Regions from separate parts of the Halomonas sp. SIMBA_159 genome, predicted to be linked through region 1. Evidence: predicted binding sites of a transcription regulator. Region 1 holds the regulator's gene; the other holds the start of a gene.

Region 1 (3,411 bases):
AGTCTCACTGCCTAGTCGATTTACTCTACCGTTGGCAGGCGGGTGAGTTGGATTGCGATATTGTTGGGGTGATCTCTAATCACGATGACATGCGCTCTTTGACTGAGTGGTACGGCATTCCTTACCACCATGTGCCGGTGGACCCTGCCAATAAGCAGAAAGCCTTCGAGCAGGTGCAAGAGCAGATCGATAATGCCCGCGCAGATTGCGTTGTGCTGGCGCGCTATATGCAAATTTTGCCACCCTCGCTATGCGAGCGTTACGCCGGGCGTGTGATTAATATTCATCACAGCTTCTTGCCTTCCTTTGCCGGTGCCAAACCGTATCATCAAGCCTACGAGCGTGGCGTGAAGCTCATTGGTGCGACGTGTCACTACGTGACTGAAGAGCTGGATGCGGGCCCCATCATTGAGCAGGATATTCACCGTGTCAGCCACTGCCATACGCCTACCGATTTAGTGCGTTTTGGCCGGGATGTGGAGAAAGCCGTATTGGCTCGTGGGTTACGTTGGCACTTGGAAGACCGTGTCTTGATTCACGGTAACAAGACGGTTGTCTTTAGTTAAGCCACTACTGGGGGCGCTATGTCATTTGCACAAAGCGTGTTAGCACCGTGGGCATTAGTCCTTACATGGCTACTTTCACTGGGTGTGATTGTTTGGTGCTTATGCCTGCGCCCCTGGCAGCCGCTGCTTGACGATACAGCGTTACAGCATCGTTGGATGGCGGCCACCTTGGCGGTTCTGCTGATGTGGCAGCTGCGTGCTCAAGCCGTCGATTGGCTGACACTGCACTTGGTGTTTACCGTGCTGATGACGCTGGTCTTTAAAATGCCGTTGGCGTTGATCAGCAATGTGATGATCAATGTCGCCATGGTGTTAGTGGGTAGAAACGAGTGGATGTTGCTAGGGGCTAACGTGCTGGTCACCGGCATTGTGCCTGCACTCATCACGGGTGTGGTATGGCGCATTGTTGACCGTCGTTTGCCCGATAACCTGATGGTGTTTCTCTTTGCCTGCGGGTTTTTCGGCGCGGCGTTGGCAACGCTTGGTGGAGGGCTTGCAGCGGTGGCGTTAATTATGCTGGCGGGCACTGACCCTGAAGCGGTCTATCTTGCCCAAGAGTATGCCCGTTTTTTGCCACTGTTGATGCCGTCAGAAGCGTTTATTACCGGCATGCTGCTGAGTATTCTCTTGGTGTACCACCCAGGTTGGGTGGCCACCTTTAATGATCATCGCTATATCGATATGCAATAGCGTTTGGGTGGGCCGTTAGCCAAGTGCCTGCCCGTTCCCGCCTCGAATTACGCCCACGCCTACTCCTTCAATATCGAGCTGCTGAGTGCGCAAATCGATTTCAATGGGGGCGAAATCAGCGTTTTCAGCAAGCAAGGTCACTTGATGCCCCTGGCGTTTAAAACGCTTGACAGTAACTTCGTCTTCCAAGCGTGCGACTACGATTTGACCGTCGCGTACCCGGTCGGTGCGATGCACGGCCAGAAGGTCGCCTTCCAGTATACCCACGTCTTTCATTGAGAGGCCGCGAACGCGTAATAGGTAGTCGGCTTTAGGCGTGAAGTACTCCGCAGGCAGCGGGCAGTAACGATCAATGTGCTCAGCTGCCAAAATGGGGCTGCCAGCGGCCACTTCACCAATAACAGGTAATCCGTTGGGCAGGGCTTCCGTAGTGGTCGCTGGCGCTTGCGCTGTTGCCGGCGTTTCAGTCAGCTCTTGTGGCTCCTGATTTGGCAGGCGGATGCCGCGTGACGTATTACGGATAATCCGGATAGCGCCTTTGCGCTCTAGCGCACGCAGATGCTCTTCTGCTGCGTTAGGCGAACGGAACCCCAACGCTTTGGCAATTTCAGCGCGGGTGGGCGGGTAGCCTAGTTCACCCATGGTCTTCACAATAAAATCAAAAACGTGCTGTTGACGAGCTGTAAGTGGACGCGACATACCATACTCCAAAACAGTGAAAAGACAGTAGCTACATGTCGGCTTAATCAGTATGTGTTTAAGTATACAGTATGTTGCTCTATCCAGTACATGGCGAGTTGCACCCAACTTGGACAGCCACTCCTGTCTGGATCAACCCTGTTAGCCTGTTGGATAAGAGATTGAGCCAACAGGGGTTATGGAATAGTATTCAGGCATGTTTTAAACACCTGTTTTTGGAGGGCGCTATGGCCCAATCGGATACGGTAACGCGTATTTTAGATACTGCAGAGGTGCTATTTGCAGAGCGAGGCTTTGCCGAAACGTCGCTGCGCAATATCACCAGCAAAGCGCGGGTCAATTTAGCCGCAGTGAACTATCACTTTGGTTCCAAAAAAGCGCTGATTCAAGCCGTCTTTGCCCGCTACCTGGATCCTTTCTCTGCACGCTTTCATACCGCTTTAGATGAGTTAGAAGCGCGCTACCAGGGCACGCCTATTCCACTGGAAGTGCTGTTAGAAACAATGGCGACTACCGTGCTGGCGGTGCCTGCAGAGCGCAATAGCCTGAAAGTATTTATGCGCTTATTGGGGTTGGCGTACAGCCAAGCGCAGGGGCATCTGCGTCGTTACATTCAGCAGCAGTATGGTGACGTATTTACCCGGTTCACCGAGCTTGTACGTAAAGCCACGCCAGAGCTGCCGGACGCTGAGCGTTTTTGGCGGCTACACTTTATGTTAGGCACGGTGATATTTACGCTATCAGGACTGGATGCTCTCCGCGATATCGCTGCCAAGGATTACCAAGAGCAGGTAACGGTGCGCGACCTTATTAGGCGACTGCGCCCAGTGGTGGTGGCGGCGATGAGCGCCCCGTTACCGGCTGCTGTTGAAGAGGGACACCATGGAAACGCCCAGGCTAGCTGAATTACCGCCTACCCATTCAGAGTGGATTGAAATCGACACCCAGCAGCAGCGGCTGCGCTGCTGGCAGGGGAGAGAGGTGCGCTATGAGTGTGATGTGTCCACTGGGCTTGCAGGGGTAGGACAGCAGGAGGGCAGTGGCCAGACACCGTTAGGCTGGCACTATGTGCGTGCCGCTATCGGCAAAGGCTTGCCAGATAATGCGGTGTTTCGCGGCCGCCGATGGACAGAAGAGGTGTTTTCGCCCGAGTTAGCTAGCCGCTTCCCTAAACGCGATTGGATTTTGACACGTATTCTGTGGCTCTGCGGGCTAGAGTGCGGCGTGAATCGTGGTGGCGATGTCGACTCACAGCGGCGCTATATTTATCTACACGGAACGCCTCCCGATCAGCCTATGGGCGTGGCGGCCTCACACGGCTGCATTCGTTTGCGTAATGACGATTTGCACTATTTGTTTGATCATGCCCAGCCTGGTACGCCGGTCTGGCTGCACTAAGACCATTTATCGGGCGTCCTGCCAGAATTTTGACACGCTAAGCGGTTAGTCTAGAATG
Region 2 (3,411 bases), on a different contig from region 1:
TTCTGCGCCGGTGGGCATGGCAGGCGGAATCTTCCGAGCCACGGTAGGCCTCGGTTTCCACAATGCGCGCGGCCATTAACTCGCCATCGAGCTGGCGCACTAGCCAGCAGCCCAGCAGGTCTCGGGCCACTTCCAGCGTATCGCGGTTGTAGAAGGCCTGGGGCAGGGGCGTGAGCGCCTCTTGCTCAATCGGTAACGTAACAGGGGTTAACGCGTCTCTATGCGGCATGCTATCGCCAATTACTTGAGTAAGCTGCTAGGGTATTCTGTAGGCCATTAATTGAAAAGCGGAGTTGCCCGTGCTGACCTTTGAACACCAGTTTGCCACGCTGCCAGAGCCCCTATGGGTGGCCTGCCAGCCTACGCCCGTGGCACAGCCCAGCCTGATCGCGTTTAACGATGCCCTGGCCGCGGAGCTAGGTATGCAAACCCAGCCCGACGACGTCACGCTGGCCCAGTGGTTCAGCGGTAACCAGCTGCCGCCGGGTGCCGAGCCTAAAGCGCTGGGTTACGCCGGGCACCAGTTCGGCAACTTCGTGCCGCAGCTAGGCGATGGCCGCGCGCTGCTGTTGGGCGAAGTGGTGGACCAGCAGGGCCTGCGCCGTGATGTGCAGCTAAAAGGAAGCGGCCGCACGCCGTTTTCTCGCGGTGGCGATGGCCGTTCGCCCCTTGGCCCGGTGCTGCGGGAATATCTGGTGAGTGAATTTATGGCCGCCGTGGGTGTGCCTACCACTCGCGCCTTGGCTGCCGTCGCTACGGGCGAGCGCGTGGTGCGCCAAATGGCCGAGCCGGGGGCCGTGCTTACCCGCGTAGCGAGCAGCCATATTCGCGTGGGTACATTCCAGTTTGCCGCCGTTCGCCGCGATGAAAGCGCGCTCAAAGCGCTGGCCGATCATGTGATTACCCGCCACTACCCAGAAGCGGCCAACGCTGACGATCCGTACCTTGCGCTGTTAGAAGCGGTGACCGCCCGCCAAGCGACGCTGGTGGCGCGTTGGATGAGCCTGGGCTTTATTCATGGCGTGATGAACACCGACAACTGCAGCATTGCCGGTGAGACCATCGATTACGGCCCCTGCGCCTTTATGGAACAGTTCGACCCACAGAAGGTGTACAGCTCTATTGACCAGGGCAGGCGCTACGCCTTCAACAATCAGCCGGGCATTGCCCAATGGAACCTGGCCCGCTTTGCCGAAACCTTGCTGCCGCTCATGCGGGAAGAGGGCGATGCCGTGGTAGAGCAGGCCACCGAAGTGCTTCGCGGTTTTACCTCCCGCTTTAGCGCCGAGCAGCGCCGCCTGCAAGCTAACAAGCTGGGCCTTGCCCCAGAAAGCGACCACGCCGCGCCGCTGATGGAAGCGCTGGAAATTCATATGCATCAAGGCCGCATGGATATGACCGCGACGTTCGACGCGCTAACGCACTATGCGCAAGCGCTGAGAAAGGACTCGTCAGCCCATTCCCACAAAGAGGCGCTGCTAGCGCTGACCACTCAGCCTGATGGCCTTACCGCTTGGCTGGCCGAGTGGGAAAACGCCCAGCAAGCGAGCCAGCAGAGTGAACGCCTAGAGGCCATGCGCCACGCCAACCCAGTGGTGATTCCCCGCAACCACCGCATTCAAGAGGTCATCGATGCGGCGGTAGAAGGCGATTTCGCGCCTTTCCACACGCTGCTCGCGGCGGTCACGCAGCCCTTTGATGAATCCGAAGAAGCGCGCCGCTTGGCCGCCCCGGCCACGGAAAGCGAACAGGTGTTGCGCACCTTTTGTGGTACGTGATTTAGACCGGCGAGTATGGGCGGAAAACCCGTAGCGGGGGTCTTTCGCCATGGATGGCGAAAGTAGCGTCCAGGGAGGGATTCACAGCGCCCCCGCCTAGGGTTTTGCTGCGCATCAGCGCTGTAGCACACCCTGTGATAAACTGTGCTTTTTTACAGGTAAGGGGGGAGGCAAGGTCGGCCTGTGCGCAAAATTATCCACTGCGACTGTGACTGCTTCTATGCGGCGGTAGAGATGCGCGATAACCCCGCGTTAACTGATATCCCCATTGCCATTGGCGGCAGTGTGGAGCAGCGCGGGGTGGTCGCCACCTGCAACTACCCTGCGCGCAAGTTTGGCATCCACTCCGCCATGCCCATGGCTCAGGCGCTCAAACGCTGCCCCCACCTCACGGTGATTCGTGGCGATATGGCGAAGTACAAAGATGTTGCCCGCCAGGTGTTTGCTATCTACCGAGATGTGACCGAACTGATCGAGCCGCTCTCGCTGGATGAAGCCTTTCTGGATGTTTCGGAGGTCACGCTCCACCACGGCAGCGCCACCCGTATGGCCGAAGCCATTCGCCATCGGGTGAAGCAGGAAGTGGGCATTACCGTCTCGGCGGGTGTGGCACCCAACAAGTTTCTCGCCAAGATTGCTAGTGACTGGCGCAAGCCCGATGGGCTGTTTGTCATCACGCCAGACGATATAGACGCCTTCGTGCAGCAGCTTCCGGTGAAAAAGATCCACGGCGTAGGGCCGCGCACCGCTGAAAAGCTGGCGGAGCTGGGCATTCAGACCGGCGCGGATCTGCGCGCACGGCCACTGACCGAGCTGGTGGAGCGCTTTGGCCGCTTTGGCCATCGCCTGCATGAACTCAGCCACGGGCGGGATGAGCGCCCGGTCAAAACTCACCGCGAGCGTAAATCAATCAGCACCGAGCTAACCTACTCTCAAGATTTACCCACCCTGGAAGCCTGCCGCCGCCAGCTCCCCGAGCTGATTAGCGATTTAGAACGCCGCTACGCTCGCCTAGACCCGGCACCCGCCGTGCGCGGGGTGATGGTGAAGGTCAAATTCAACGACTTCACCCAAACCACCGTCGAACACGCCGACCCTGCTCCTAACTTGGAACAGTTTGAAACCTTGCTTAACGTGGGCTGGGCAAGGGGCGAGCGCCCCGTGCGCCTGCTGGGTGTCGGCTACCGCTTGGCGGAAGAGACCGCTGCCCAGCAGCTCTCGCTGTTTTAATTAGCCTGTTAACCCTTGGGTGGATTGACGGGTTTCCGTGCTCGCGTTAAAACAGACGTATGATAGATAGCGCTTCTTCCCGTTAGCCTAACCGCGAGCCTGCTATGCCTGCCGATGCCATCCAACGCCCCCGTTTAGTGTTTGCCCATGCCAACGGCTTTCCCGGCTTGAGCTACCGCAGCCTGTTAGACCCGTTGGCAGAGTCGTTCGATTTACACCCGCTAGACCGCCTGGGCCACCACCCGGATTACCCGGTGAACCACAACTGGGGCAATTTGGTGGATGAACTGATTAGCTACCTCCCCGATACCGACGCGCCACTGCTGGGCGTCGGGCATTCGCTGGGCGGCACGCTGATGGCCATGGCCGCCGAGAAGCAGCCGGAGCGCTTTGGTGGCGTGAT

The links. The regulator LexA, encoded in region 1, represses DNA repair genes until DNA is damaged. The targets are predictions, from matches to a motif close to TACTGTNTANNTANACAGTA.
Region 2: the regulator LexA is predicted to act here: its motif matches at 1,919-1,938, upstream of dinB (DNA polymerase IV).

Annotation. Positions count from the first base shown of each region.
Region 1 is NZ_JAWJBT010000026.1:13,808-17,218, forward strand. It holds gene purU (formyltetrahydrofolate deformylase) at 1-566, shown strand, start outside; gene R0J87_RS15940 (energy-coupling factor ABC transporter permease) at 585-1,256, shown strand; gene lexA (transcriptional repressor LexA) at 1,272-1,955, opposite strand; gene R0J87_RS15950 (TetR/AcrR family transcriptional regulator) at 2,183-2,860, shown strand; gene R0J87_RS15955 (L,D-transpeptidase family protein) at 2,838-3,353, shown strand.
Region 2 is NZ_JAWJBT010000002.1:181,998-185,408, forward strand. It holds gene R0J87_RS02115 (DNA-3-methyladenine glycosylase) at 1-229, opposite strand, end outside; gene R0J87_RS02120 (protein adenylyltransferase SelO) at 300-1,778, shown strand; gene dinB (DNA polymerase IV) at 1,962-3,008, shown strand; gene R0J87_RS02130 (alpha/beta fold hydrolase) at 3,113-3,411, shown strand, end outside.